3 regions of the Pseudomonas hygromyciniae genome follow, and region 3 is predicted to be linked to each of the others. Evidence: riboswitches for the same ligand, from Rfam matches in the RefSeq annotation. Region 3 holds a riboswitch; each other region holds the start of a gene.
What was found. Region 3 has a riboswitch for cobalamin ahead of JTY93_RS13855 (CbtB domain-containing protein). Riboswitches for the same ligand answer to the same signal wherever they lie in the genome.
Positions count from the first base shown of each region.

Region 1: linked by a shared signal. The riboswitch ahead of cobO (cob(I)yrinic acid a,c-diamide adenosyltransferase) and the one ahead of JTY93_RS13855 (CbtB domain-containing protein) in region 3 are both predicted to bind cobalamin.
Region 2: linked by a shared signal. The riboswitch ahead of JTY93_RS10035 (TonB-dependent receptor plug domain-containing protein) and the one ahead of JTY93_RS13855 (CbtB domain-containing protein) in region 3 are both predicted to bind cobalamin.

Region 1 is NZ_CP070506.1:1,658,155-1,668,172, forward strand. It holds partial or broken gene JTY93_RS07285 (PQQ-dependent sugar dehydrogenase) at 63-1,377, opposite strand; cobalamin riboswitch at 1,477-1,724, shown strand; gene cobO (cob(I)yrinic acid a,c-diamide adenosyltransferase) at 1,805-2,416, shown strand; partial or broken gene JTY93_RS07295 (cobyrinic acid a,c-diamide synthase CobB) at 2,413-3,796, shown strand; gene bluB (5,6-dimethylbenzimidazole synthase) at 3,793-4,443, shown strand; gene cbiB (adenosylcobinamide-phosphate synthase CbiB) at 4,440-5,348, shown strand; gene cobD (threonine-phosphate decarboxylase CobD) at 5,341-6,330, shown strand; gene JTY93_RS07315 (cobyric acid synthase) at 6,327-7,778, shown strand; gene cobU (bifunctional adenosylcobinamide kinase/adenosylcobinamide-phosphate guanylyltransferase) at 7,789-8,310, shown strand; gene cobT (nicotinate-nucleotide--dimethylbenzimidazole phosphoribosyltransferase) at 8,307-9,362, shown strand; gene cobC (alpha-ribazole phosphatase family protein) at 9,359-9,934, shown strand; gene JTY93_RS07335 (adenosylcobinamide-GDP ribazoletransferase) at 9,935-10,018, shown strand, end outside.
Region 2 is NZ_CP070506.1:2,287,039-2,297,056, reverse strand. It holds gene JTY93_RS10050 (DcrB/PsbP domain-containing protein) at 1-327, shown strand, start outside; gene cobF (precorrin-6A synthase (deacetylating)) at 479-1,234, opposite strand; gene JTY93_RS10040 (histidine phosphatase family protein) at 1,282-1,833, opposite strand; cobalamin riboswitch at 1,936-2,140, shown strand; gene JTY93_RS10035 (TonB-dependent receptor plug domain-containing protein) at 2,233-4,173, shown strand; gene JTY93_RS10030 ((2Fe-2S) ferredoxin domain-containing protein) at 4,173-4,532, shown strand; partial or broken gene JTY93_RS10025 (ABC transporter substrate-binding protein) at 4,529-5,447, shown strand; gene JTY93_RS10020 (chemotaxis protein CheY) at 5,643-6,074, opposite strand; gene JTY93_RS10015 (transporter substrate-binding domain-containing protein) at 6,196-9,834, opposite strand; gene JTY93_RS10010 (response regulator transcription factor) at 9,836-10,018, opposite strand, start outside.
Region 3 is NZ_CP070506.1:3,171,692-3,181,709, forward strand. It holds gene JTY93_RS13845 (hypothetical protein) at 212-718, shown strand; gene JTY93_RS13850 (M10 family metallopeptidase C-terminal domain-containing protein) at 915-1,208, opposite strand; cobalamin riboswitch at 1,380-1,582, shown strand; gene JTY93_RS13855 (CbtB domain-containing protein) at 1,678-1,866, shown strand; gene JTY93_RS13860 (CbtA family protein) at 1,878-2,579, shown strand; partial or broken gene JTY93_RS13865 (cobalamin biosynthesis protein) at 2,576-2,981, shown strand; gene cobM (precorrin-4 C(11)-methyltransferase) at 3,064-3,810, shown strand; gene nfuA (Fe-S biogenesis protein NfuA) at 4,141-4,725, opposite strand; gene JTY93_RS13880 (fatty acid cis/trans isomerase) at 4,812-7,103, opposite strand; gene metH (methionine synthase) at 7,269-10,018, shown strand, end outside.

The DNA.
Region 1 (10,018 bases), 1.5 Mb from region 3:
GATCCACCGCTTTCGCGAGCAAGCCCGCTCCCACATTGGTTTTGTGGTGTTGTCGAGTCCTGCTATTTAGCAGCCGACACCCGCCACACCTTATTCCCCCACATCATCCGCCACCAACAACCCGCCCTGCTGATCGATCACCACACCCACCGGCCGGCCCATGGCTTTCTCATCACTGTTGAGAAAGCCGGTCAGCACATCCACCGGTTGCCCCTTCGGCTTGCCCCCCTCAAATGGCACAAAGATCACCTTGTAGCCACTGTGCGGCTTGCGATTCCACGAACCATGCTGGCCGATAAACGCGCCATGGCTAAATTGTGCCGGCAGCGTATTACCTTCAGCGAAGGTCAGTCCTAGGGACGCAGTGTGTGGCCCGACGGCGTAGTCTGGCGCAATGGCCTTGGCTACCAGGTCCGGGTCCTGCGGCGTGACCCGTACATCCACATGTTGGCCGTAGTAACTGAACGGCCAGCCATAGAAGCCGCCATCCTTGACCGAGGTGATGTAGTCCGGCACCAGATCGCTGCCGATTTCATCGCGCTCGTTGACCGCCGTCCACAGCTTGCCGCTTTGCGGCTCCCAGGCCATGCCATTGGGATTGCGCAGCCCGGAGGCAAAAATCCGCTGTTTGCCGCTGGCCCGATCGACTTCCCAGATCGCAGCGCGGCCCTGTTCGGCTTCCAAGCCGTTTTCGCCGACGTTGCTGTTAGAGCCCACGCTCACATACAACTTGCTGCCATCCTTGCTGGCCACCACGTTTTTCGTCCAGTGGTGGTTCAGCGGGCCGCCCGGCAGGTCGATGACCTTGGTGCCTGGCGCCTTGATCGCGGTTTCCCCCGGTTGATAGGGGAAGCGCAGCAGCTTGTCCGAATCGGCCACATACAGATCGTTGCCCACCAGGGTCATGCCAAACGGCGAGTTGAGGTTCTCCAGGAAGACCGTACGGGTTTCCGCCACGCCATCATGGTCGGCATCGCGCAACAGGGTGATGCGGTTCGGGCTGGGCACACCTGCGCCGGCGCGGCCCATGACCTTTTCCATGACCCAGCCGCGAATGCCCTTGGAGTCATCCGGCTTGGGCGGCGCGTTGGTCTCGGCCACCAGCACGTCGCCATTGGGCAATACATACAGCCAGCGCGGGTGGTCCAGGCCTTCGGCGAAGGCGCCGACCTGGGTACCGGCGGCGGCCTGGGGCTTGGCGCCATCGGGCCAGCCAATGGCGGGGGCGATGTTGACGGTGGGGATCAGGGTTTTGTTCGGTTCCGGCAACTTGGGCGAGGGCCCGGTGCCGTCGGAGACCTGCAAGGTTGAGCTTTCCCCGCAGGCGGCGAGTGCGCCTGCGGCCATGATCAGTACGGCGAGTCGGGTCTTGTGCATGTTTTTCTCCTCAATGCCTGTAGTCATAGAGGTACGGTGCGTGGCGATGGTTCAAGTGCGTGGCCGGCTTTAATTGACGCTGTACCCCCAACCCACTAACCTTCGCCGCTTGTTTCAGGTGCTCTGTGACGTACGCGTCGACCGAGTGAAACAGGGAAGCCGGTGAGTGCGCGCACTTTTCTACAGTGCGGCCACGATCCCGGCGCTGCCCCCGCAACGGTAAATGAGTCAAGACGCTGCTTTTGCCACTGTATCGCGTGCGATATGGGAAGGCGCATCGTCGGCCCGCCCTGGTCAACAGGGCGCCACTCATGAGCCCGGAGACCGGCCTGATTCATCCAACAGCATCACGGTGGGCGATGCTTGGCTTCATAGAGATTGTCTTTTCCTGCCCGCCGTTTTTGTCCAGCCCCAACGGAGAGCTGCCATGACTGATTCCCCTGATCGTGACGAACGCCACCTGGCGCGCATGCTGCGCAAAAAAGCGGTGATTGACGAGCGCATTGCCAATTCACCGAATGAATGCGGTTTGCTGCTGGTATTGACCGGCAATGGCAAAGGCAAAAGCAGCTCGGCCTTCGGCATGCTCGCCCGCGCCATGGGCCACGGTATGCAATGTGGCGTGGTGCAGTTCATCAAGGGGCGCAACAGTACCGGTGAAGAGTTGTTCTTCCGCCGCTTCCCCGAACAGGTACGGTTCCACGTGATGGGCGAGGGCTTTACCTGGGAAACCCAGGACCGCCAGCGCGATATCGCCGCCGCCGAAGCGGCCTGGAAAGTCTCCCGGGAAATGTTGCAGGATCCGTCCATCGGCCTGGTGGTGCTGGATGAGCTGAACATTGCGCTCAAGCACGGTTATCTCGACCTGGACCAGGTGTTGAGCGACCTGCAAGCCCGGCCACCGATGCAGCACGTGCTGGTCACCGGTCGCGGCGCCAAGCCAGAGCTGATTGAAATGGCCGACACCGTCACCGAAATGGGCATGCTCAAGCACGCGTTCCAGGCCGGTATCAAGGCACAGAAAGGCATCGAACTTTGAACCAGCCGCGCCATTGCCCTGCCGTGCTGATCGCCGCGCCGGCGTCAGGCCAGGGCAAGACTACCGTCACCGCCGCCCTGGCCCGTTTGCACCGCAACCTAGGGCGCAAGGTCCGGGTGTTCAAATGCGGCCCGGACTTTCTTGACCCGATGATCCATGAGCGCGCCAGCGGCGCGCCGGTCTATCAATTGGACATGTGGATGGTGGGCGAGCAGGAAAGTCGCCGTTTGCTGTGGGAAGCAGCGGGGGAGGCGGACCTGATCCTGATCGAGGGCGTGATGGGCCTTTTCGACGGCACCCCCCTCCAGCGCCGACCTGGCGCGCCACTTTGGCGTGCCGGTACTGGCGGTGATCGACGGCACCGCCATGGCCCAGACCTTTGGCGCCCTGGCGCTGGGGCTGGCGCGTTACCAGGCGGACCTGCCGTTCGCCGGGGTCTTGGCCAACCGCGTCGGGACCGTGCGCCACGCGCAATTGCTCGAAGGCAGCCTGACCGAAGGCCTGCGCTGGTACGGCGCGCTGTCCCGGGAAACCGGGATCGAACTGCCGAGCCGCCACCTGGGCCTGGTGCAGGCCAGCGAGTTGAATGACCTGGACCTGCGCCTGGATGCGGCCGCCGAAGCCCTGGCCGGCAGTTGCGAGGTAGCGCTGCCACCGCCGGTGGAGTTCGCCGCGCCCGAGGTGATCTCGGCCGAGCCACTGCTGGCCGGCGTGCGGATTGCCGTGGCCCGGGATGAAGCCTTTGCCTTCACCTATGGTGCGAGCCTCGACTTGCTGCGGGCGATGGGCGCCCAATTGCATTTCTTCTCGCCGATCCATGACCGCGTGTTGCCCGACGCCGACAGCCTCTATCTGCCCGGTGGCTACCCGGAGCTGCATCATCAGGCGTTGTCGCAAAACACCGCGATGCTGCAGGCGATCCGCGCCCACCACGGCGCAGGTAAGCCGTTGTTGGCCGAATGTGGCGGCATGCTCTATTTGCTCGACTCATTGACCGATGTCGAGGGCACTCGCGCCGAACTGCTGGGGCTGTTGCAAGGCGATGCGGTCATGCAGAAACGCCTGGCGGCCCTGGCCCTGCAAACGGTGGAATTGCCGGAAGGCGTGCTGCGCGGCCATACCTATCATCACTCCCTGACCAGCACGCAATGGCAGCCGATTGCCCGAGGCCTGAGCCCCAATGGTGGGCGCGGCGCCGAGGCGGTGTATCGCCAGGGGCGGATGACGGCCTCCTATGTGCACTTTTATTTCCCGTCGAACCCGGTTGCGGTGGCCGCGCTTTTTGCGCCTGAGCGGGACGCCGCTATCGCCGGCAAGCCAGCGCCCACAGGGGATTGCATTGCAAATGTAGGAGCGGGCTTGCCCGCGATAGGGTCATGACCGACAACGCCTTCCCCGCAGCCGAACGCCAGGCCATCTACCGCGCCATCGCCGAACGCCGTGATATGCGCCACTTCAGTGGCGGCACTGTCGCCCCCGAGCTCTTGCATCGCCTGCTGCAAGCCGCTCACCAGGCCCCCAGCGTCGGCCTGATGCAGCCGTGGCGCTTTATCCGTATCAGCGACCGCAACCTGCGTGGGCAGATCCAGCAGTTGGTGGAAGCAGAACGCCTACGCACCGCGGCTGCCCTTGGCGAGCGTTCGGACGACTTTATGAAGCTCAAGGTCGAAGGCATCAACGACTGCGCCGAGGTGTTGGTGGCGGCGTTGATGGATGATCGTGAGCGGCATATTTTCGGGCGGCGCACGTTGCCGGAAATGGACCTGGCCTCGCTGTCCTGCGCGATCCAGAATCTGTGGCTGGCCTCCCGCGCCGAAGGCCTGGGCATGGGCTGGGTGTCGTTGTTCGAACCCCAGGACCTGGCCGACCTGCTGGGCCTGCCGCCCGGCGCCAAGCCGCTGGCCGTACTGTGCCTGGGCCCGGTGACGGCGTTCTACCCGGCACCGATGTTGCAACTCGAAGGCTGGACCGAACCGCGTCCGCTGAGTGACATGCTGTATGAGAACTATTGGGGAGTGAATCAATGAGTGTGGCCTTGCTGAGTGTCGCTGCAGTGGCGCTGGATGCGCTGCTGGGCGAGCCCAGGCGCTGGCATCCGCTGGTGGCGTTCGGCAATTTTGCCGAGCGCATCGAGCAGCGTTTCAACTCCGCAGGTCGCGGCTGGCGCAGCCATGGCGTGAGCGCATGGTTTATCACCGTGATACCGCTGACCTTGCTGGCCACGGCCTTGTCCTGGGCGCCTTACGTTGGCTGGGTGATCGAGATCCTCGCGTTGTACCTGGCCCTGGGCATGCGCAGCCTGGGTGAGCACGTGTTGCCGGTGGCCCAGGCCCTGCGCAGTGGGGATCTGGACGAGGCACGCACGCGCGTCAGTTACCTGGTCAGCCGCCAGACCAGCGAATTGGACAGCACTGAAGTGGCGCGCGCCGCCACCGAGTCGGTGCTGGAAAACGGCAGCGACGCGGTGTTCGCCGCGCTGTTCTGGTTTGTCGTGGCCGGGGTGCCGGGCGTGGTGCTGTACCGCCTGAGCAATACCCTGGATGCCATGTGGGGCTATCGCAACGAACGCTTTGAACGCTTCGGCTGGGCGGCGGCGAAAATTGACGATCTGCTTAATTACATTCCCGCGCGCCTGGTGGCGTTGACCTACGCCGTGCTCGGCAAAACGCGCCTGGCGCTCAAATGCTGGCGCCGACAGGGCCCGACCTGGGACAGCCCGAATGCCGGCCCGGTGATGGCCGCCGGTGCTGGCGCCCTGGGCGTCGAGTTGGGCGGTGCGGCGATTTATCACGGTGAGCTGCACCAGCGTCCGGTCCTCGGCGAAGGACCACCGGCCGATGCCGATTCCATCGAGCGTGGCTGGCAACTGGTGCAGCGCGGCGTGTGGTTGTGGGTGTTGATCCTGTGCGCGGGGGCGCAATTCTATGCTTGAACATGGTGGCCGGCTGCGCAAAGCCGCGATGCAGTACGGCATCGCCCAGGAAGATTGGTTGGACCTGTCCAGTGGCCTCGCGCCCTGGCCCTGGCCAATCCCGCCCATCCCATTACGGGCCTGGGCACGTTTGCCAGAGAACGATGATGGTCTGGAGCAGGCCGCCTGCGACTATTACGGCGCGGCCCAGGTGTTACCGGTGCCGGGCTCCCAGGCGGCGATCCAGTTGCTGCCGCGCCTGCGCCGAGCGGGCAAGGTCGGCGTGCTGTCGCCGTGCTATGCCGAGCATGCCGAGGCCTGGCGCCGCGCCGGCTATATCGTGCGCGAGGTGCTGGAGCAGGAAGTCGACTTCTTCCTCGACAGCCTCGACGTGCTGGTGGTGGTCAATCCCAATAACCCAACCGGCCTGAGCCTTACCCCCCAGCGCCTGCTGGATTGGCATGCGCGGCTGGCCCAGCGCGGGGGCTGGCTGGTAGTGGATGAAGCCTTTATGGACAACACCCCGCACTTGAGCCTGGCGAGCCAGGCCAACCAAGTGGGGTTGATTGTGTTGCGCTCGTTCGGCAAGTTTTTCGGCCTGGCCGGGGTGCGCCTGGGCTTCGTCCTGGCCGAACGCAAGCTGCTCAAGCTGCTGGCCGAGCAGGTCGGGCCGTGGGCGGTCAGCGGGCCGACCCGGGAGTTGGGGCAGGTCTGCCTGCGCGACAGCGCCGGCCACGCCCATCAGCGCCAGCGTTGCGAAGAAGCGAGCCAGCGCCTGTTCAGCCTGCTGGATCAGTATGGCCTGCGCCCACAAGGTGGCTGCGCGCTGTTCCAGTGGCTGATCGCCGATCGCGCCGAGCAGTTGCATGAGTTCATGGCCCAGCGCGGCATCCTGCTGCGCCTGTTTGTCCACGACAGCAGTCTGCGTTTTGGCCTGCCCGGGACCGACGCCGATTGGCTGCGCCTTGAACAAGCCCTGACTGCCTGGAAACACGCCTCATGACCACCTTGATGGTGCAAGGCACCACCTCCGACGCGGGCAAAAGCACGTTGGTGACCGCGCTGTGTCGCTGGGTCGTGCGCCAGGGCGTGCCGGTGGTGCCCTTCAAACCGCAGAACATGGCGCTCAACAGTGCGGTCACGGCAGAAGGTGGCGAGATCGGCCGTGCCCAGGCCGTGCAAGCCCAGGCCGCCAACCTCGCGCCGCACACCGATATGAACCCGGTACTGCTCAAGCCCAACAGCGACACCGGCTCCCAGGTCATCATCCATGGCCATGCGGTAACCAGCATGAATGCCGTGGCCTATCACGACTACAAGGCCATCGCCATGCAAGCGGTGCTGGCCTCCCATGGGCGTTTGAGTGCGGCCTACCCCGTGGTGATGGTCGAAGGCGCGGGCTCTCCGGCCGAGATCAATCTGCGGGCCAATGACATTGCCAACATGGGGTTCGCTGAAGCGGTGGATTGCCCGGTACTGCTGATCGCCGATATCAATCGCGGCGGGGTGTTCGCCCACCTGGTTGGCACGTTGGAGTTGCTATCGCCGTCGGAGCAGGCGCGGGTCAAGGGTTTTATCATCAACCGCTTTCGCGGCGATATCGCGCTGCTGCAACCGGGCCTCGACTGGCTTGAGGCGCGCACCGGAAAACCGGTGGTCGGTGTGCTGCCCTATGTGATGGACCTGCACCTGGAAGCCGAGGATGGCATCGATCAGCGCCAGATCGACAAGGCGGCGCAGGTGCTCAAAGTGGTGGTGCCGGTATTGCCGCGCATCAGCAATCACACGGACTTCGACCCGCTGCGCCTGCATCCCCAGGTGGATTTGCAGTTTGTCGGGCCGGGGCAGGCGATCCCTGCCGCTGACCTGATCATCCTGCCCGGCTCGAAAAGCGTGCGCAGCGACTTGGCCTACCTGCGCGCCAATGGCTGGGACCGTGCGATCGCCCGGCACTTGCGCTATGGCGGCAAGGTCCTGGGTATCTGCGGTGGCCTGCAGATGCTGGGCGAGCAAGTCCACGATCCGCTTGGCCTGGAAGGCACTGCGGGCTCCAGTGATGGCCTGGGCCTGCTGGCGTTCAGCACCACCTTGGAAGCCGAGAAACAATTGCGCAATGTGCGTGGCCGGCTGGTGCTGGAAGATGCGCCAGTCAGCGGTTATGAGATCCATGCGGGCGTGACCCGAGGTACTGCCCTGGAGCAGCCAGCCGTGCGTTTGGATGACGGTCGCAGCGACGGTGCTTGTAGCGATGACGGGCAGATCCTCGGCACCTATCTGCACGGTCTGTTCGAGACTCCCGCCGCATGCAGCGCCTTGCTGCGTTGGGCCGGGTTGCAGGAAGTGCAGGAGGTGGATTATCACGGCTTGCGCGAGCGCGATATCGAGCGCCTGGCGGACCTGGTGGAGCAGCATCTGGACACCCGGTTGCTGCGCCAGTTATGTGGCATTTGAGGGTTTGACCATGTTGCAACTGATCCTCGGCGGCGCCCGTTCCGGCAAGAGTCGCCTGGCTGAAAAACTCGCCAGCGACAGCGCCATGTCTGTCACGTATATCGCCACCAGCCAACCCCAGGACGGTGAAATGAACGCGCGCGTGGCCCTGCATCGCCAACGTCGCCCAAGCCATTGGGGCCTGATCGAAGAGCCGCTGGAACTGGCGCGGGTCCTGCGCGAACACGCCGCCCCCGGCCAGTGCCTGCTGGTTGATTGCCTGACCCTGTGGCTCACCAACCTGTTGATGCTGGACGATCCGCAGCGCTTGGGTGTGGAGCGCGAACAACTGCTGGACTGCCTGGCGTCGCTGCCGGGGGAAATCATTTTTGTCAGCAACGAGACCGGTCTGGGTGTCGTGCCGCTGGGCGAATTGACTCGCCGCTATGTGGATGAAGCCGGTTGGCTGCATCAAGCCCTGGCCGAGCGTTGTCAGCGTGTCGTGCTGACCGTTGCGGGCCTGCCCCTGACTTTGAAAGGTACTGCGTTATGAGCCAATCCTGGTGGCTGGACCCCTGCAAGGCGCTGGACGCCACGGCCTATGAACAAGCCCTGGCCCGCCAGCAACAACTGACCAAACCCGCCGGGTCCCTGGGGCAACTGGAAGCGCTGGCGGTGCAATTGGCCGGTTTGCAGGGCCGGGTCAAACCGACGGTCGAGCACGTGTGGATCACCATCTTTGCCGGTGATCACGGTGTGGTCGCCGAAGGTGTGTCGGCCTATCCCCAGGAAGTCACCGGGCAGATGCTGCATAACTTTGTCAGTGGTGGCGCGGCGATCAGCGTATTGGCCCGCCAACTGGATGCGCGGCTGGAAGTGGTGGACCTGGGCACTGTCACGCCGTCCCTGGACCTGCCGGGCGTGCGCCACCTGAATATCGCCCCGGGCACGGCCAATTTCGTGCTGGGCGCGGCCATGACCGAGGCTCAGGGCCAACTGGCCCTGGCGGCGGGGCGTGACAGCGTGCAGCGGGCGATCAACGCCGGTGCGCAGCTGTTTATTGGTGGCGAGATGGGCATCGGCAACACCACTGCCGCCAGTGCGCTGGCCTGTGCGTTGCTCGATTGCCAGGTCAGCGACCTGACCGGACCCGGTACCGGCCTGAATGCCCAGGGTGTGAGCCACAAAGTAGCGGTGATCGAGCGCGCCCTGGCACTGCATGCCGGGCAGCGGGGCGACCCGTTGCAGACCTTGTTCAATCTCGGTGGCCTGGAGATCGCCGGGTTGGTGGGGGCCTATCTGGCTTGCGCCCAGGCGGGTGTGGTGGTGCTGGTCGACGGGTTTATCTGCACCGTCGCGGCGCTGGTCGCCACGCGCCTGAACCCGTCCTGCCGGCCATGGCTGTTGTTCGGCCACCGGGGCGCCGAGCCGGGCCATCGCCACGTGCTGCAAAGCCTGCAAGCCCAGCCGCTGCTGGAGCTGGGCCTGCGCCTGGGCGAGGGCAGTGGTGCGGCGCTGGCGGTGCCACTGCTGCGCCTGGCCTGTGCGTTGCACGGGCAGATGGCGACATTCGCTGAAGCGGCTGTGGCGGATCGCCCGGCATGACCTTGCATCTGGACCTGTTGCGCCATGGTGAAACCGAACTGGGCGGCGGCTTGCGCGGCAGTCTGGATGATGCGCTGACTGCCAAAGGCTGGACGCAGATGCGCGAGGCGGTGCTGGCGCGCGGGCCGTGGGATCGCCTGGTCAGTTCGCCGCTGCAACGTTGCGCGCGGTTTGCCGAAGAGTTGGGCGCACGCCTGGATTTGCCGGTGAGCTTGGAGCCGGATCTGCAGGAGCTGCATTTCGGCGCCTGGGAAGGGCAGAGCGCGGCGAAGTTGATGGAAACCGACGCTGAGGCACTGGGGCTGTTCTGGGCAGACCCGTATAGCTTTACGCCGCCGGATGGCGAGCCTGTCGAAGGGTTTTCCTGGCGTGTACGCGGCGCTGTCCTACGCCTGCATCAGCTGTATGCCGGGCAACGGGTGCTGCTGATCAGCCATGGTGGTGTCATGCGTTTATTGCTGGCCCAAGCCCGTGGCTTGCCCCGTGAACAATTGTTGAATGTCGAGGTGGGGCACGGCGGCTTGTTCAGCCTGCGGGTCGAGGCCGATGGCGTCTTGAGCGAGGGCGCCTGAATGTTGTCCTTTTGGATTGCCTTGCAGTTTCTCAGCAGCCTGCCAATCCGCCTGCCGGGCATGCCGCAACCCCAGGAACTGGGG
Region 2 (10,018 bases), 880 kb from region 3:
GTGGTGGTGGCCCAGACCTTGCGCAATGACGGCATCGACCTGCAGGACAACGAACCGCAGTTTCTTGATAGCGCGGTTGAAGGTTTCCTAAAGGACGTAGGCACCAGCCTGCCGGACTACAAAAAACTGGCGCAGAAGAAACTGCTGATCAAGGGCGTGGGCCTGCGCCAGGTCGATGGCACCGCCAAAATGGGCGGCGGCAAGACCTTGAACTCGACCTTCCTCGCCGGCTCTGGCAACCGGTTGCTGGTGATCCAGGCCATTTCCCGGGCGGACGATGTGAAGGGGCATGAGTTGCTGGTAAGGCAGATCACCAGCGGCAAATAACCCCGCCAGGTCAAACAACAAACATCCAATGTGGGAGCGGGCTTGCTCGCGAAAGCGGTGTGTCAGTCAATACATCGACTGACTGATCCGCCGCTTTCGCGAGCAAGCCCGCTCCCACATTTTTTTGATTGCATTCCAACAGCCAGAACGCCTAAGGCTTGCGCAGCAGGTAAGTATCCATGATCCAGCCATTGGCCTCGCGCGCCGCCTTGCGCACGCGCTCGATTTCCCCGGCCACTTCGGCCACCTTGCCGCTGATCAGGATTTCATCCGGCGTACCCAGGTAAGCGCCCCAGTAGATGTCCATCTGCTGATCCGCGCTCCGGTAAGAGTCCTCGGCATCCAGCATCACCACCAGCGTATCGGCATCACTGGCCTGCCCCGCCGCCAGCCGGCGCCCGGTGGTGATCTCGATGGAGCGGCCGATGCGGTTCAATGGCACCTTATGCTGGGCCGCCAGAACCTGGACGCTGGTGATCCCGGGGATGACCTCGAACTCAAACACGCAGCTGCCACTGGCCAGGATCGCCTGCAGGATACGGATCGTGCTGTCGTACAACGCCGGATCGCCCCAAGCCAGGAAAGCGCCCACTTCACCGTCGGCCATGTGTTCGTTGATCATCCGCTCGAACGTCTGCTGCTTGTCGCGGTTCAGATCCTGCACCGCCGTGGTGTAGTCGATCTCGCCGCGCACACGCTCGGGGCAGTCGGCTTCGACAAAGCGGTAGGCATGCCCGGCGTCGATATAGGTCTGGCAGATTTCCCGGCGCAGGTCGATCAGCTTGTCCTTGCTCTGGCCCTTGTCCATCAGGAAAAACACGTCGGTGCGGTTAAGCGCTTTCACCGCCTGCATCGTGATGTAGTCGGGGTTGCCGGCGCCAATGCCGATGATCAGGATTTTTTTCATGGGGGTGTTCTCTGTGCGGGGCCGGGATTTTGCCATGTTCGCGCCGATCAGGTCTTGTGCGTTTCCAGGCGCAGACGCCAGACGTTGTTGAAGTGCAGTTCGGTGGACGACAGCGGCTCCACATCAATCAGGTAAAACATAGCGATGGGTGCTTGCATGACATGAAGCAAAGCGGCACGAATCACCGATGGGTGCGTCACCGCCAGCACATGGCCGGGCTGCGCTGTGAGGTTTTCCAGCCACTGGCTGACGCGCTCGCACAACTGCAGCACTGACTCGCCACAATGAGGCGCGCTGGCGCTGTCGGTGAGCCAGGTCGTCAGTTCGTCGCGGTCGATGTCATTGATATCCAGGCCGCGCCAATGACCGACATCCATATCGCGCAACCCGTCATCAATCGTCGCGTGCTCACCGAACAGCGTCGCCGTTTGCCGGGTCCTGGTCTCAGGCCCGCACAACAGGCGTGGCGCTTTTTTGAAACGTGCGGCCAGACTCAAGGGCGACGGCGGCGTTTCCAAGGCTTCATCAAGGGCGAAATGCCCACGCTTTTGCGCACGTGTCGCACCATGGCAAATCAGCGTCAATCGGGTGCTCTGCATGGACGTGCGGCTCTGGTGATCAAGCGAAGCAAACATATTACAACGATCCAGACCCACCGGTTCGACCACTAGAGAAGTTGACCAACGGTTGCTGGAATGTTCAGATGCCGCCCTGTTTCAGGTGCCTCATGCCGCCGTGCATGGGGTGAAACGGGAAACCGGTACGCTCGATCGAGCAAGTCCGGTGCTGCCCCCGCAACGGTATTCGCGTGACCCCTTCGACACACCACTGTGGCTAGAACGCCATGGGAAGGTGAAGGGTTCGATACGCGAGAGCCCGGAGACCGGCCTGGAATTTCTGTTTGGCAAAATCCTGCGGTGGGCGGGCATGGGCCGGTATTGGCGTGTGCTCGATACCTTCTCCTGCGTGCTTCTGCGAAGATACTTTTCGAGAAGACTATGATTTTTCAACGCGGCGTCACTTCTGGCCCAACCTTGCTGTTGGGTTGTCTGTTCAGTCCCCTGCTACTCGCTGACAATAGCGCCCTGGAACTCAAGGCACAGACCGTTTCCGCGCCGTCGGTGGAATCCACCACCGTCGCCGACATGGCCCAATACGGCAGCAAAGTCGAGATCGTCACCCGCGAACAGATCGAACGCGCCGGCCCCAGTGCCGATATCACGCGGGCGATGCAGATGTTCATCCCCGGTTTCTACGTGGCCCCGAAAAACGGCCCGTTCGACTACGGCACCTATTCCCTGTTGGGCGGGCGCAATGACGACACCCTGATCCTGCTCGACGGCGTACGCCTGAACAACCGCCTGTACGGTGGCCTGTACCTGGATACCTTGCCGGCCAACGCCGTGGAACGCATCGAAGTGCTCAAGGGCGGCCAGAGCCTGCTGTTCGGCACCCAGGCCGTGGCGGGGGTCATCAACATCGTCACCCGCAGCCCGCAGACGCGCGACGTATCCGGCGAAACCAACCTGGGCGTCGATACCTTTGGCGGTACCACCGGCGACGCCCGGGCCGAGCGAATTTTCAGCAATGGCCTGGGCGACCTGGGCTTGCTGGCCTATGTCAGCCATAACGTGTCCGAGGGCTACCAGCCGTTTCGCAACCGCGACATGAGCAACGTCACTGACAAGAAACGCTCCTACGAAGTCACCACACTCGGCGCCAAGGCCATCCAGTCCTTGGGCGATGACTCGCGCCTGGAGCTGTTTTACCAGTACACCGACGCCAACCTGGACTTCGCCCGCGCCACCCACAACCGCAAGACCACCAACGACCGCGTGCAGCAAATTGCCACGGCGACCTTCGAACAGAGCATCAACGAGCGGCTGAGCTACTTCGTCAAGGGCCATATCAACGACTGGGATACCCGCTACTCACGGATCAACAACACCGCCAACGGCGGCACCGTGGTGCGCAATCACAACGACTACTGGGGCTTTACCGACTGGGGCGTGCAGGCCGAAGGCAAGGCCGAGCTTGCGGGCGGCCATGTGCTGGTGTTCGGTTCCGACAACCAGTGGTTCAAGGGCCAGGACGACGTGCTGGTCATCGATAACAACAAGGCCGAAGCCCACGCCTTGTACACCCAGTTGCGCCCGCAGATCGACGCCCTGCCCGACTGGCACCCGAGCCTTGGCGTGCGCCACGAAACCATGAGCGGCGGCGACAGCGCCACAGTCGGCATGCTCACCTCGCTCTACGACCTCAACGCCAACTGGGCCCTGCGCGGCCAGTACGGTACGGCCTACAAGCTGCCCAATGCCGAGCAACTGTTCGTCAACGAACCCGGCGACGAGCTCGGCAACCGCAACCTCAAGCCGGAGAAAAGCCGCAACGCCGAGCTGGGCCTGGACTACAAGGGCCTGCTGGCCGACCGCGAGTTCAGCGCCAGCGTGACCCTGTTCAAGCGCAAGATCACCGACTTGATTACCCTGGACGCTATCCAGTGGGTCAACGGCCAGGGCCAGATCCAGGTGCGCGGCTTCGAAGCCGATGCCAAGTGGGCGCTCAACGAGCAGTGGAGCCTGCAGGCGGACATGACCCGCAACCTGACCGAGTCGCGTGCCGGGGTGACCATCAATGATGTGCCGAGCTTCTTCGCCCGCTCGCGGGTGGGGTTCGAATCACAGAATCGCCTGTGGGGCGCCGGCGCGGCCATCCGCTATATCCACGATGTGATCAGCTCGAAAAGAGTCGAATACGGCCACTATTCGGTGGTGGACGCCGACGCCTATCGCTACCTCGACAACGCCCACCAGCACCGCGTAAGCCTGCTGGTAGAAAACCTGTTCGACCGAGACTACGTCACCAGCCGCTCCAGCAATGTCGACAACCTGGGCCGACCGTTCACCTCTGAGGTGCGTTACACGTATCGCTTCTGATGACTGAAATCAGCCAAATCGACGGGGTGGACACCCACCCCGACTGGTCCCATATCCCTGAGCATGCCCGCCATGTGCTGCTGTGTACTGGCCCGCGCTGCACCCAGCGGGGCGCCTTGCAGCTATGGAAAACCCTGCGCCGACGTCTCTTGGAGCACCAGCGCATCGAAGTGCCCGGCGGCGTATTGCTGACGCGCACCCATTGCCAGTTCCCGTGCAACCTGGGGCCGGTGCTCACGGTCTACCCGGAGCGCTGCTGGTATGGGATACACAGCAAGGCCGATGCCGTGCGCCTGGTGGATGTGCATCTGGTGGGCGGTGAAGTGGTCGAAGAACTGTTGATCCGGGAGCGCCCATGAAACGCCTGGGAGGGTTGGCCATCGCCCTGCTGTGCAGTGCGTCGGCCCTGGCGGACGGCTATCGCAATTGCCAGCAGGATTGGCAACTGCCCCATACGCCGCCGTCGCGCATCGTCGCCCTGAACCAGCACGCCGCCGATATGCTGCTGGCCCTGGGCGCCGGCCCGGCACTGGTGGGTGTGGCGTACCTGGATGACAACGGCGCCGCGCATCAGCAGGGTAAGTACTTGGGTGTACCGGTCATTGCCCCGCGCTACCCAGCCAGCGAGGTGCTATATGGGCAACGCCCGGATTTGGTGGTGGGCGGTTTTGCCACGGCCTTTGGCAACGGCATCACCTCGCGTACCGGGCTGGCCGGCAATGGTGTGGGCTCGTATCTGCTGGAGTCGGCCTGTGCCGGGCGCTCCCTGGACTACTTCGGGCACATTCGCACCGACCTGCTGACCCTGGGCAACCTGCTGCACAAACCGCAGCGGGCCCGCGAACTGATTGACACTTTGGACGCCGACCTGGCCAGCGCCCAGGCACTGGCCAAGCCGGCAAAACCCTTGTCGGTGTTTTACCTCGACAGTGAAGTCAGCGGCCTGGACAGCGAGGGTCGGCAAGGTTTCGTCACCGCCCTGCTGGCTGCGGCCGGTGCTCGTAACCTGTTAGCCGGGATCAATCAATACCGGGTCACGGTCAGCAGCGAGACGTTATTGATGAGCGACCCGGACGTGATTCTGCTGGCCGATGCCGTATGGTCCCCGGCCAGCCGCAAACGCCAGTTGCTGACCCGCGACCCGGTGCTGTCGCGCCTGCGGGCCGTGCGGGAAAACCGCATGCTCGATATCCCGTTTACCCACCTGGTGCCCAATGTCGGCAGCGGCAAAGGTGGTGCTGGACCTGGCCCGTCAACTCGACGCGCTGCGGTGAGAGGGCTGTTGTGGTTCGCAGGGGCGCTCACAAGCAAAACGAGGCGGCCTGACAGCCGACCTGCCGCCATCGCAGCATCGCAGGCAAGCCAGCTCCCACAGGGGAATGCAGCTTCGCACTCTGGCTCTGCTTTTGATCTCAGGCGCACCTTCAAACCACGATGGCCGCAGGCAGGTATTACGCAATGGGACTGAGCTAAACCACCGGGCTGCGCGCCAGTTCCCGCAGCCACGGCAAGACCCGCAAGCCGCTGGCCGGCGACGGCGGGTCGATGATGTCCATGAAGTGTTCCAGGGTGACGCTGTCGGGCGATCCCGGCAAACGCACCAGAACCAGGGGCGCCAGGGAGGACGTTGGCTTCAGGTCCTGGTCGTCATAGACCAGCACATGGCGCACCTGCTGTTGCTGCGCCAGCGCCAACGCTCTGCCCGCGCTGGCAGCCAGGCCCGCATGAATAATCAGCACATCGAAGGGCTCGGCCGGGATGTCGGTGAGGATCAGCACTTCCTCAAAAGTCTGCACCGGGACGATCCGGTAGTAGCCCAACTGGTTGAGCATTTTTTCGATGTGCAGCCGTTGCAGGTGCTGTTCATCAGCGATCAGGATGGTCAGTGCTTTGGTGGGCATGGCAAGTCCCTGAGCAGGTCGCGCTCGTGGCAAGAAGGAGCGCGCTACTGTTCCAGACATAATTGGACTACAAAATCAGCGGAGTTCCCCCTACTCGTAGGATTTCTCCCAAATCCTACATTTATGCATGATCGCAGTAGTCGGTCAGGGCCTGATGCAACTGGTCAATGGCTTGCTGCACGCTCGCCACCGCAGCGGCCAATGCCTGAGGGTCGCGCCGTTCACAGGCGGCTTCCAGCGCCTCACAGTGGCTGACCAATGCCTGGGCCGAGACCAGACGCGCCCCGCCCTTGGTGCGGTGAGCCAGGTCATGCAACTGGGCGTAGTCGTGTTTTTTGGGCAGTTCCTGCAATAGCGGGCGGTCGGCGGCAAGGCTCTCGAGCAGCGGTGCCAGCAACTCCTTGATGGCGCCCACGTCAGAGCCGGTCAACTTCATCAACCGACTCAAATCCACCCCAGGCACCGCGCCAACCTCAACCCCGGCCTGGACCGACGGCATGGCGGTACGTGGCGCAAGCGCCGCATGCAGGTCCTCCAGCCCCGTGGGCTTGAACAGGCAACCATCCATCCCTGCCGCCAGGCAACGCTCCGTTTCTTCGGGCTGGGCGTTGGCGGTGAAACCCAGCAACAGGCACGGCGCCAATCCCCGGGCACGCTCATCGGCACGGATTTCCCGTGCCAGGTCATAGCCATTTTTCAGCGGCATATTGCAGTCTGTGATCACCCCGTCGAAACGCTCGGCATGCCAGCGCTCCAGGCCTTCCACACCATCGGTGGCGGTAGTGATGCGGTGCCCCAGGAAGCTCAGTTGCCGGGTCAGCAATTGGCGGTTGGCAGGGTAGTCATCCACCACCAGGATGTTCAATGCGCGGGCGGGCGGCGCGTCCAATGCAGCCGGCTCATGATAGGCGCAGGTGCTGGACGCCACCGCCAGTGGCAGCGTGACTTCTACACGGGTCCCCTGCCCCAGTCGGCTGCTCAACTTCAGTTGGCCGCCCATCATTTCACACAGGCTGCGACTAATCACCAGCCCCAGGCCAGAGCCACTGCGTGCCGACTGGTCGGTATTGCGCCCCTGGACAAACGGATTGAACAGCCGCGCCTGGTCCTCGACGCTGATCCCCACCCCGCTGTCTTCCACCACCAGCCGCAGGGTCACGTAGCCATTGGCGACTGCCGGCGAGCCTCTGGCGCACAAATGCACATGGCCCTTGGCAGTAAACTTGATGGCATTGCTCAACAAATTGGAGACCACCTGTTTGAAGCGCAGCGGATCGATCATCACATAACGGTCCACCAAAGGGTCCAGATCCACCTTCAGCATCAGGCCCTTGGACCGTGCCAACCCTTCGAAGATACGGGCCACCGAGGCCAGCAGCTCCCGCGGGTTCGACGGTTCCAGGGTCAGGGACAAGTGGCCGGATTCGATCCGGGCAATGTCGAGAATGTCGCCGATCAACTCCAGCATGGCGCGCGAAGCATCGGAGGCCACCGCCAGGGCGTCGTGGTCGATGCGGCCCTGCTCGGCGTTTTTCAGCGCCAACTCGATCATGCCGATCACCGCATTCATCGGCGTGCGGATCTCGTGACTCATGGTCGCCAGGAACGTGGTCTTGGCCCGGTTGGCGGCGTCGGCCCCTTCCTTGGCCTCTTGCAACTGCCCCAGCAAGCGCTGGCGTTCGCTGACGTCCACCCAGCCGGCAATCATCCCTACTACTTTTTCGTCACCGTCGCGGTAAGGCAGCATCCAGTGATAAATGGTCAGGGTCGCCCCGCCCGGCACCTTGAGCACACGGTCATGGATCTGCGGCTCTCCACGTTCCATCAGGCGCAAGTAGTCTTCGTGGTAGGACTGGGCCTGGGGGTGATTGCCGGTGTCGGTCTCGACCACGGTCTTGCCGATCACATCTTCGAGCCGGAAGCCGAACACATTGAGGTAGGCACTGTTGCACGCCATCAACCGGCCCAGGCGGTCCCGCACGTAGATCGGGTGCGGCGTACCGTCGATCAACACGCTCATAAAGCGCATCTGGTCGCTCAGCGCGCGCTCGGCCTGGCCACGTTTGCGAATCAGGCTGCGCAGGTAAATGGCCCAACCCAGGGTAATCGCCAACAGCAGCGCTGCCACTGAGAACCCCTGGATAATTGTGTTGCGGTGGCGCAGCCAGTAACTGTCATCAATCACCACTTCGCTACGCCAATGATTGGTCAACTCGTCCATTTCCTGGGGCGTGATACTCAAGAGCGCCTTGTCCAGGATCGAGTACAACTCCAATTGACCGCGCCCCACGCCAAAGGTCACTCGCGCGGGCTGCGAGCCGACGGTGCTGGTGATGCGCAGGCGATCCCGGTAGTGCTGGGCAATGATGTAGCGCGCAATAATCAGCGCATTGACCGTGCCATCCGCCGCGCCACTGACGACCAACTCCATGGCCTGCGCGGAATCCTCGGCGTCCACCAGTTGGATATCGGGATACTCGCGGCTGATGATCTCGCGCTGGACGCTGCCGCGGATCACCGCCAGGCGCTTGCCGGCCATGTCCTCGATGGTGATCGGACGGCTGCCATCGTCGCGCGAGATCAGCACAAACGGGTTGTTCAGGTACGGGCGGGTAAAGCGGATCAGGTCCTCACGATCCACGCTCGGGGTAATGAACGCGATCATATCCGCGCTGCCCTCGCTGACCTGGCTGACTTGACGGGGCAGTGACTGACCACGCACCACATCGAACTTCAGACCGGTGCGCAAGCTGATCTGGGCCAGCACCTCGGCGCTCAAGCCTTGCAATTGCCCGTGGTCATTGAAAAAAGACAAGGGCTGAAATTTGTCGAGTGCCGTCACCTTGACCCGTGGGTGCTTGTCCAGCCAACGCTGCTCACTGGCACTCAGGCGCAGGCGCTCGCGGCCAATGACCCCCAGGTTGCCAGAACTCCAGCGCCGCAGGATCTCCATCTGCTCATTGGCCGGAATCATCTCCAACGCCGCATTGAAGATATTCAACAAGTCTGAATTTTCCTCGGCGAACGCGAACGCGAAGGGGTTGACCTCCAGGCTGGAAAAGTCAGCCATGCGCACGTTATTGAGGTGGTTTTTGTTAATCAGATAGTTGGAGCTGATCGCATCGCCCAGATACACATCCGCCTGGCCGAAGGCAACGGCACCAATCGCCTCGAAGGTCGACGAATAGAGCTGCAACGAGGCGTTGGCGTAATAGGACGCCACCGTATTGGCCGGCATGTAGTGATAAAGCATCGCCAGACGCTTGCCATCAAGCTCGCCGCTCAGGGCCTGGCTGTCTCCGACACGCGTCACCAGGGTCGGCTGATCGTTGGCGTACGGGCGCGAAAGCTTCAAATGCGGATCCGCCGCCTCGTAGCCATTGGCCGTGCCCAGGAAGTCGACGTCACCACGCTTGAGGGCATCGATGACCTCATCCCGGTGCTCGTAGCGCTGGACCTGGATGGTCACGTTCAACATCTGCGCGATCAATGACGCGTAATCGGCGGTGATCCCCTCCAGCTCGTCGTTGTTGTTCGTCAGATCGAAAGGGGCATAGTCGGGGGCGGACACGCCCATGACCAGGGTGCGGCGCTCGCGCAGCCACCGCCAGTCCGCTTCTTTGAGGTGCACCTGCGCAGCATCTAGACTCGAGTGCCCCAACAGTTGCAGTTGCTGTGGCGCACCCAGCGCCACGTTGATAGTGAGTGACAGGCTCGCCAGCCAGAGTACCGCGAGCCACTTGCCCAAAGACGTCGGCATGTCAGATCAGATGATTACGCTGGGCGAACTTGGACAGATGAACCACCGAAGACATACGCAACTTCTCCTTCAACCGTGTTTTGTAAGTGCTGATGGTCTTGTGACTCAGCAGCATGTCCTCGGCGATCTCCTTGTTGCCCAGGCCCAACGCCAGCTTCTGCAGTACCGTCAGTTCCCGGTCCGA
Region 3 (10,018 bases):
AGTGAGCGGGTCAATGTCGGCAAGCCGAGATCAATAATTTACCCGCCAGCTTGGATTAAAACTCTGTATGACTTTGCGCATCTCGACGAGGAACGGATTTGTTGCGAGCGCCACACACCTATCGGCTCGTCCAGTTGCAGCCCTGTCGGCACTGCTACAGGAGTGCAATTGCGGTGAGCGCCCAATACAGCAATACATTCGAGGATCTGTCATGACACTTTCAATACTTCAACCCAATAGCATCTACACCCCGCCCCTCACGCTGGGCGACAACCGCAACCAGCAAATCCCCGCTAAAACCGACACTGCCCAGAACCAATGGACGGATGACACCAGCGGCAGCAATCGCACAACGCGTGCGACACCGAGGGCATCATCTCAAGTGCGCTCTCCTTCGTCCTACAGCAACAAGCGTCTACTCCAAGAGGTGAAGAACCATTTTAATGAGTACGCAGCAGGGGCCGGTGACAAGTACGTTAACTTCAATGAATTGAAAGAAGCCGCCGGCCTGCTGCCTACCACTCGAACCTTTTCTACACACGCGTCAGCAGTTGCCAAGGAACTTCTCAACCGTTCTCGCCTGCTTAACGAGTTGGATATCGGAGTTGGTTTCACTTGGGATGGGCGAGGATTGCAAGACCAAAGGTTCGATCATGCCAACCTTGACTCCCTGATCAACAGGCTGCCTAACAAGCCTAGAATCAGATTTGTATCCTAAGGATAAAACCTGATCAGCCAGGCACCTGTCCCACCAGCAATCGATAGGCCTGACGAAACTGCAAACATCCCTTGCAGGGGAATACCAACCCCATAAAACCAGACAGGATAGGGTTGGAGAACGGATCGCGCAGTGCATGTACAACGGGCAAGGCGCGCGACCAGCGGCCTTGCTCACTGCCCTGGATCTCAATTCGTCAGGTGTAGTGCTGTGCGCCCGCAGCCTTGGTGATGAGATCGGGCGGATTGATCGGGCCATGACTTCTGACGAAAAAGTCGAAACACCCCTTCCCCGTCAGGTCGATGGCCAATGTCGACTGATTTTTGCTGCGGTTGTAGTCCAGAAAGGTCTCACCCGCTTTGCCAGACAGTTTGCGGACGAACGTCAGTTTGTCGATTCCGGCTTTGCTCAGCAGGGTCGAAATGTCGATCTTGTCGCTATTAGTTCTTGAAGCGACGCTAGCAAACCGTTTGCGCGCGACACCACCCAACTATCGCGCCTAGAACCGGTGCAGTTACATATATGCTCAGAAGATATTTTTTTATATTTCGGCAACAGACGAATATCTGTTCATATTTTTTTTATGAACCGGGCATCGAACTCAGCACTTTTCTGCGCGTGTGCACTCGCTCAATTGACGGAATCACCCTGGCCATGCTCTCCTACACATCTTGTTTCAGGTGCCCTTCACAGGGTGAAACGGGAAACCGGTGACCCATGCCTGCATGACAGTCCGGTGCTGCCCCCGCAACGGTAAGCGAGCGAAGTATCAGATCCACTGTGCCTAGCGGCATGGGAAGGCGATGCTTTTATGACCCAGTGTCCCTCGCAAGCCCGGAGACCGGCCCGAAAATCAGATAACAAACCCGCGGTGGGCGGGCGCTGTTCAGAACCCTGCGTGCCTGGCTCGCGGGGTTTTCATGCGCTCGTACCACCCTGACACTCGAAAGGGACGCGCCATGTCGATCATCAGCAGCACCTCGCACTCCGCCAGCCACACCGCCACCCTGAGCCAACGCCTGACCGCCGCCATCGGTGCGTCGATCCTCGGCGCGTGCCTGGTGTATTTCGCCGGATTTTCGCATATCGAGGCCGTCCACAACGCCGCCCACGATACGCGCCACAGCGCCGCCTTCCCGTGCCATTGAGACCTGCTGCCATGATCAAGCGAATTGCGCAAACCGCAGGTTTCAGCGGCCTGCTGGCCGCCCTGTTACTGACCCTGCTGCAAAGTTTCTGGGTGGCGCCGCTGATTCTGCAGGCGGAAACCTTCGAAAACGCCCCGGTCGCGACCCAGGCGCATGAGCATGCGCCTGGCGCTGCGGCCCACAGCCACGACGCCCAAGCCTGGGAGCCGGAAGATGGCTGGCAGCGCGTGCTGTCTAACACCGGCGCTAACCTGGTGGTCGCCGTAGGTTTTGCGCTGATGCTCGCCGGCCTCTACACCCTGCGTGCCCCGACCCGCACCGCCCAGGGCTTGCTCTGGGGCCTGGCCGGCTATGCGACCTTTGTCTTGGCGCCGACCCTTGGCCTGCCCCCGGAACTGCCCGGCACCGCTGCGGCGGACCTGGCGCAACGGCAGGTCTGGTGGATCGGCACCGCAGCCTCCACCGCCGCCGGCATTGCGCTGATCGTGTTTGGCCGCAACTGGCTGCTGAAGATCCTTGGCATCGCGATCCTGGCCGTGCCCCATGTGATCGGCGCACCACAACCGCAAGTGCACTCGATGCTCGCCCCAGAAGCCCTGGAAGCGCAGTTCAAGATCGCGTCGCAGTTGACCAACGTCGCGTTCTGGCTGGCCCTGGGCCTGATCAGCGCCTGGTGGTTCCGGCGTAATCGCGACGATCAGTACTCGGCATGAACACTACGCCGACCCTGGTGGTCGGCCTGGGTTGCCAGAGCGGTTGCAGCGTCGAGGCGTTATCGGCGCTGTTCAATGCGGCCTTGGCTGGCGCGGGCATCAACCCTCGCCAAATCACCGCGCTGGCCAGTATCGACCGCAAGCAGAATGAGCCCGGATTACTGGCGCTGGCAGCCGACCTGGGTTTACCGCTACAGTTTTTCAGTGCCGAGCACCTGGCGAGCCACGCGGCGCAACTGAGTCACCGGTCCGCTGTCGCCTTTGCCCACACCGGCTGCTACGGCATCGCCGAAAGCGCCGCCCTGGCGCTGGCCGAACGCCTGGCCCAGCGCCCCGCCCGGCTGCTGATCCCGCGCCAAAAAGAGCCCGCAAGCCACCTTTGCATTGGCGTGTGCCGGATGAATTCCCGATAATCCCCCCACCCTGATCATGAGCGGTCTTCATCTACAGCCCGCCTCACCCGCTTTTTCACAGGAATGTCCCCATGACCGTCTACTTCATCGGCGCCGGCCCCGGCGATCCGGAACTGATTACCGTCAAGGGCCAGCGGCTGATCCGCAGTTGCCCGGTGATTATCTATGCCGGCTCCCTGGTACCCGCCGCTGTGCTCGAAGGCCATCAGGCTGAAAAAGTGGTCAACAGCGCCGAATTGCACCTGGAGCAGATCATTGACCTGATCAAGGACGCCCATGAAAAAGGCCAGGACGTGGCGCGGGTACATTCAGGCGACCCGAGCCTGTATGGGGCCATTGGCGAGCAAATCCGCCGTTTGCGCGAGTTGGGGATTGCCTTCCAGATCATTCCAGGCGTCACGGCGGTGGCCGCTTGTGCAGCCTTGCTGGAGACCGAGTTGACCCTGCCGGATATCGCCCAAAGCGTGATCCTGACCCGCTATGCCGATAAAACCACGATGCCGGCGGGTGAAGCCTTCGACAGCCTGGCCAGCCATGGCACGACCATGGCGGTGCACTTGGGGGTCAATCATCTGCAGAAGATCGTCAGCGAACTGTTACCCCATTACGGTGCAGACTGCCCAATAGCCGTGGTGCACCGGGCGACTTGGCCGGATCAGGATTGGGCGATTGGCACCTTGGCGGATATTGTCGAAAAAGTCGCGGCGAAGGGTTTCAGGCGCACCGCGCTGATTGTGGTGGGACGGGTGTTGGCCAGTGACAGCTTTAGCGAATCCTCATTGTATCGTGCAGGCCACGCCCACCTCTACCGGCCCTGACACCGCGCAAGACACTGTGTGGGAGCTGGCTTGCCTGCGATAGCCATAGGTATCTACACAACTTTCAGAAACTGACGAACTCCTCCGTGGCGAGCGGGCTTGCCACAACTGCGCTATCTGCCTGGATTTAGGTGTTGCGGCAAAGTTGTGTAGATACCGATGCTGCGATAGCGGTGAAACAGTCGATAGATAAGTCGCCTGGCGCACCGTCATCGCAGGCAAGCCAGCTCCCACAGTTGATTCTCTTTGTTAGATAGCTCGTGCAACTCATTAATTTAAATCAATAAAAAACGGCGCTCACGGGCGCCGTTTTTGTTTGCAGCGAACGCCTTAGTAGTAGGCGTTTTCTTTCTGCGTATGGTCGGTCACGTCACGTACGCCCTTGAGCTCGGGAATCCGCTCCAGCAGTGTACGCTCGATACCTTCACGCAAGGTCACGTCAGCCTGGCCGCAGCCCTGGCAGCCGCCACCGAACTTGAGGACGGCGATACCGTCATCCACCACGTCGATCAGGCTGACCTGCCCGCCATGGCTGGCCAGGCCCGGATTGATCTCGGTTTGCAGGTAGTAATTGATGCGCTCGTTGACCGGGCTGTCGGCATTGACGTTCGGCACCTTGGCGTTAGGCGCCTTGATGGTCAGTTGGCCCCCCATGCGGTCCGTGGCGTAGTCGACCACGGCGTCGTCAGGGAAGGCTTCGCTGAAGGCATCGATATACGCGGTGAAGCTCTTGAGCCCCAGGGCGGTGTCTTCAGGCTTCTCTTCCCCCGGCTTGCAGTAGGCAATGCACGTCTCTGCGTACTGGGTGCCAGGCTGGGTAATGAAGACGCGGATGCCGATGCCCGGGGTGTTCTGCTTAGATAGCAGATCGGCCAGATAATCGTGGGCGGCGTCGGTAATGGTTATGGCAGTCATGGGAACTCCTCACAGGCTTGGCGGCAGTTTACGCCAATCGCCGCGACGGCACAAAGTCCTAGTATTTTTGTCAGGCAAATCCACATCTACAGGTTCTCGTAGCGGTTCATATCCAGCACACCCTCTTCCGCCGGCGTGGTTTCGTGCAGGTATTGCGACATGTCGTGGAAGTACTCCCAGAACTGCGGGTGACTGCGGCGAATGCCCCAGCGCTCGACAATCCGCTCAAAGCGCTTGGTATCCCTGGCCAACTCCATGTCTTCGACGAACTCTGGTACATCCTCGGCCGGCACGTTGAAGATGAAGTTGGGGTAGCTGCTGAGCACACCTGGGTAGATCGTCAAGGTATCCAGGCCCGGCTGATAGCGATAGGCCTCGCCCAGCATGAACGCCACGTTGCTGTGGGCACGGTTGCGCAGCAGGCTGTAGACCTCGCGCTGGCCGCTGCGGGTCTGGATACGCAGCAAGGTGGCTTCCGGCAGTTGCTCGATCACCTTCAACCCGGCCGCCGGTCTGGAAACCAGGCGACTGAGGCTCTGCTCGGCATCGCGCAGTTGCGGATCGATACCGGGGCGCGAGCAGTAGGCGCTGATACAGCGGTTGATCGGGTCGGGGCTGGCATTCAAACCGCCATAACGGGCGAGCAATTGGTTGGCAAAGTCGCGCTTGGGGTCCTTCTCATCCAGCCTCAGGCCGGTTGGCTTGTCGTTGTCGATAGCTTCATAGTCCAGCCACAACTTGACCTTACCGCTGTTCTGGTACCAGTCATCGAGGAACCCATCCCGCGAGTCTGCAGGCATCAGGCGCAGGAAGTTCTGCTCGGCGCCATTGCGGATCAGGTCAAAGTACAGGCGGGTCTGGGCCTGGTGCGAGACATTGCCGAACACGTCGAAATTGACCGCCAACTGGTAATAGGTGCGCTCAAGCAACGGGAAATCGAACAGCCACATCGTCTGCGGCACCTCGCCAATCAGGCCCTTGGTCACCGAGGCGCTGTCGAAATGGCGGAAAATGCTCAGCAACGCATTGTCGTTACCGGCCCACAGGGTGGACCAACCTGGCGCCGGCAAGTGCGCGTAGTTATCGCGACGCAGGGCCTCGTATTCATTGCGCTTGTCGCGATAGGCCAGCCACAGGCTCAACACACTGCCGACATCATCGTTCTGCCCCGGCATCGCCAGCAACGGCGTAGCCTGGCCGCGATAACGCGCATCGGTGATGTACAGGTCGTGGTCCGGGTCCTGGAACAGGGTCCAGAAGTTGTCGCGGATCACGTCCGTGGCGATCTGCCCACGGCACACTGGCCCGCGGATAAAGGTACGTACGAAGTATTCAGCGTTATCGAGCATGAACTGGTAACGCGCCTTGGCCGGGATCGCCTCGAAGGTTTCGAACGGGTTGGCCCGGCGGCCAGGGCCGTAGCCCGGCAGCGCCGTGACCTGCCAGTCGCCGCTATAGAACAGCGACTTGATCCGCGCCATCTTCGCCGCGCTGAACGGGTAGGTAATGTGGGTCTTGTGCACGATCACCCCTTGTACCGGCCACAGGCGGTAGTACACCTGGGTGCCCGGGTCGTCATTGGGGCGACGGGTGTTGATCAGGTCGATCGGCTGGCCGCTGGGCGTACGCGAGCGCACCCATTGGAAGTAATGCCCCGGCTCACCGCCTTCGAAATAGATATGGGCAAGGAACAAATGCTCGAACAACCAGCGCGCCACCAGGCTTTCGCGGGCACCGGGCTGGTTCAGCAGGTTTTCCCATTGCTGCACCTGCAAGGCTTCCTGGGCATTGGGCGCCAGGCCTTGCTCATCAATCGGCGCGCCGGACGCGAGCCAGCGTTGCAGGGTCTGGTATTGCTGGTCGGTCAGCCCAGTGACGGCCAGGGGCATGCCTTCCTTGGGGTGCGCGCCTGCGTAGGCGTCGAACTCCCCCGGCAGCGGGCACATGTTCTGGCGGTTCAGGCCCAGCACAATGTCATCGGGCAACTTGGCATTGGGTGCCAAGGGGGTGTTATGGCCCAGCTCCAGCATGCGCGCCATCATCGCAGCCTGGGTGCCCTGGGCATCCAGTACCGAGGCAAAGCCCTGGCGTTGCCAGGCGGCCTTGCCAAAGGCGTCATAAAACAACCGGGTCGGCTGCGCCGCCTGGCTGCGCTCGCCGTCATACACCGGCGCTTTGCTTGCGCCGCGTGCCGCGCCTTCGCCACTGCCCAGGTTGAGCTGGCAGGCAGAGTCATAGCAGGCATGGCAAGCCACGCATTTCTCGGTGAAGATCGGTTGAATGTCGCGGGTATAGGAAATCGCCGGGGCGGGTCCGTTGGCCTGTGCGATACAGGCGACCAGCGCCAAGGCGGCGCTGGTAATGAGGCGAAGTGACATGTATCCGGTCCCGATTCAATGCGTGCGCTGAAAAATTGCTGCGATTCTACCGATGTCGGCACCCCATCAACATGAGCGATATTCATGCAAAACCCTGGCATGCTCTAAAAGCGCACAGGTTTGCTATGATCCACGCCCTCCGTAATGCCTGATTAGAGTAGTCCCATGTCCGATCGTAGCACTCGCCTGCAAGCCCTCCAGCAAGCCCTCAAGGAACGCATCCTGATCCTCGATGGCGGTATGGGCACGATGATCCAGAGCTACAAGCTGGAGGAAGAGGACTACCGTGGCAAACGCTTCGCCGACTGGCCGAGCGACGTCAAGGGCAACAACGACCTGCTGATCCTGACTCGCCCGGACGTGATCGGCGGGATCGAGAAGGCGTACCTGGATGCCGGCGCCGATATCCTCGAAACCAACACCTTCAACGCCACCCAGGTGTCCCAGGCCGACTACGGCATGGAGGCGCTGGCCTATGAGCTGAACCTGGAAGGCGCGCGCCTGGCGCGTAAGGTCGCCGACGCCAAGACCCTGGAAACCCCGGACAAGCCGCGCTTTGTCGCCGGCGTGCTCGGCCCGACCAGCCGCACCTGCTCGCTGTCGCCCGACGTGAACAACCCCGGCTACCGCAACGTGACCTTCGATGAACTGGTGGAGAACTACACCGAGGCCACCAAAGGCCTGATCGAAGGCGGTGCGGACATGATCCTCATCGAAACCATCTTCGACACCCTCAACGCCAAGGCGGCGATCTTCGCCGTGCAGGGCGTGTATGAAGAGCTTGGCGTCGAGCTGCCGATCATGATTTCCGGCACCATCACCGACGCGTCCGGGCGCACCCTGTCGGGCCAGACCACCGAGGCGTTCTGGAACTCCATCGCCCACGCCAAGCCGATTTCCGTGGGTTTGAACTGCGCCCTGGGCGCCAGTGAGTTGCGGCCGTACCTTGAAGAGCTGTCGAACAAGGCCGACACCTACGTGTCTGCCCACCCCAACGCCGGCCTGCCCAACGAATTCGGCGAGTACGACGAACTGCCCTCGCAAACCGCCAAGGTCATCGAAGAGTTTGCCCAGAGCGGTTTCCTCAATATCGTCGGCGGCTGCTGCGGCACCACGCCTGGGCATATCGAGGCCATCGCCAAGGCCGTGGCCGGCTATGCGCCGCGCCCGATCCCGGACATCCCCAAGGCCTGCCGCCTGTCGGGCCTGGAACCGTTCACCATCGATCGCCAGTCGTTGTTCGTCAACGTCGGCGAGCGTACCAACATTACCGGCTCGGCCAAGTTCGCCCGGCTGATTCGCGAAGACAACTACACCGAAGCCCTGGAAGTCGCCCTGCAACAGGTGGAAGCCGGCGCCCAGGTGATCGATATCAACATGGACGAGGGCATGCTCGATTCGAAGAAGGCCATGGTGACCTTCCTCAATCTGATTGCCGGCGAGCCGGATATCTCCCGGGTACCGATCATGATCGACTCCTCCAAGTGGGAAGTGATCGAGGCCGGCCTCAAGTGCATCCAGGGCAAGGGCATCGTCAACTCCATCAGCATGAAGGAAGGCGTCGAGCAGTTCATCCATCACGCCAAACTGTGCAAGCGCTACGGCGCGGCGGTGGTGGTGATGGCGTTCGACGAAGCCGGCCAGGCCGACACCGAGGCGCGCAAAAAAGAGATCTGCAAGCGCTCCTACGACATTCTGGTCAATGAAGTGGGCTTCCCGCCGCAAGACATCATCTTCGACCCGAACATCTTCGCCGTGGCGACCGGCATCGAAGAGCACAACAACTATGCCGTGGACTTTATCAACGCTTGCGCCTACATCCGCGATGAGCTGCCGTACGCACTGACCTCCGGCGGCGTGTCCAACGTGTCGTTCTCGTTCCGGGGCAACAACCCGGTGCGCGAGGCGATCCACTCGGTGTTCCTGCTGTATGCGATCCGCAACGGCTTGACCATGGGCATCGTCAACGCCGGCCAGTTGGAAATCTACGACCAGATTCCCGCCGAACTGCGTGACGCCGTCGAAGACGTGGTGCTCAACCGCACCCCGGAAGGCACCGACGCCCTCCTCGCCATCGCCGACAAGTACAAGGGCGATGGCAGCGTCAAGGAAGCCGAGACCGAGGAGTGGCGTGGCTGGGACGTCAACAAGCGCCTGGAACACGCGCTGGTCAAGGGCATCACCACCCATATCGTTGAAGATACCGAAGAATCGCGGCTGTCCTTCGCACGCCCGATCGAGGTGATCGAAGGCCCGCTGATGTCCGGCATGAACATCGTCGGCGACCTGTTCGGCGCCGGCAAAATGTTCCTGCCCCAGGTGGTGAAATCCGCGCGGGTGATGAAGCAGGCCGTGGCCCACTTGATTCCATTTATCGAACTGGAAAAGGGCGACAAGCCGGAAGCCAAGGGCAAGATCCTCATGGCCACGGTCAAGGGCGACGTGCACGACATCGGCAAGAACATTGTCGGCGTGGTTCTGGGTTGCAACGGCTACGACATTGTCGACCTGGGCGTGATGGTCCCGGCCGAGAAAATTCTGCAAGTGGCCAAGGAACAGAAGTGCGACATCATCGGCCTGTCCGGGCTGATCACGCCGTCCCTGGATGAAATGGTGCACGTGGCCCGCGAGATGCAGCGCCAGAATTTCCACCTGCCCTTGATGATCGGTGGCGCCACCACCTCCAAGGCGCACACGGCGGTGAAGATCGAGCCCAAGTACAGCAACGACGCAGTGATCTACGTCACCGATGCCTCCCGCGCAGTGGGCGTGGCGACTCAGTTGCTGTCCAAGGAACTCAAGGCCGGGTTTGTCGAGAAGACCCGCCTGGAATACATCGACGTGCGTGAGCGCACGTCCAACCGCAGCGCCCGCACCGAGCGCCTGAGCTACGCGGCGGCCATCGCCAAGAAGCC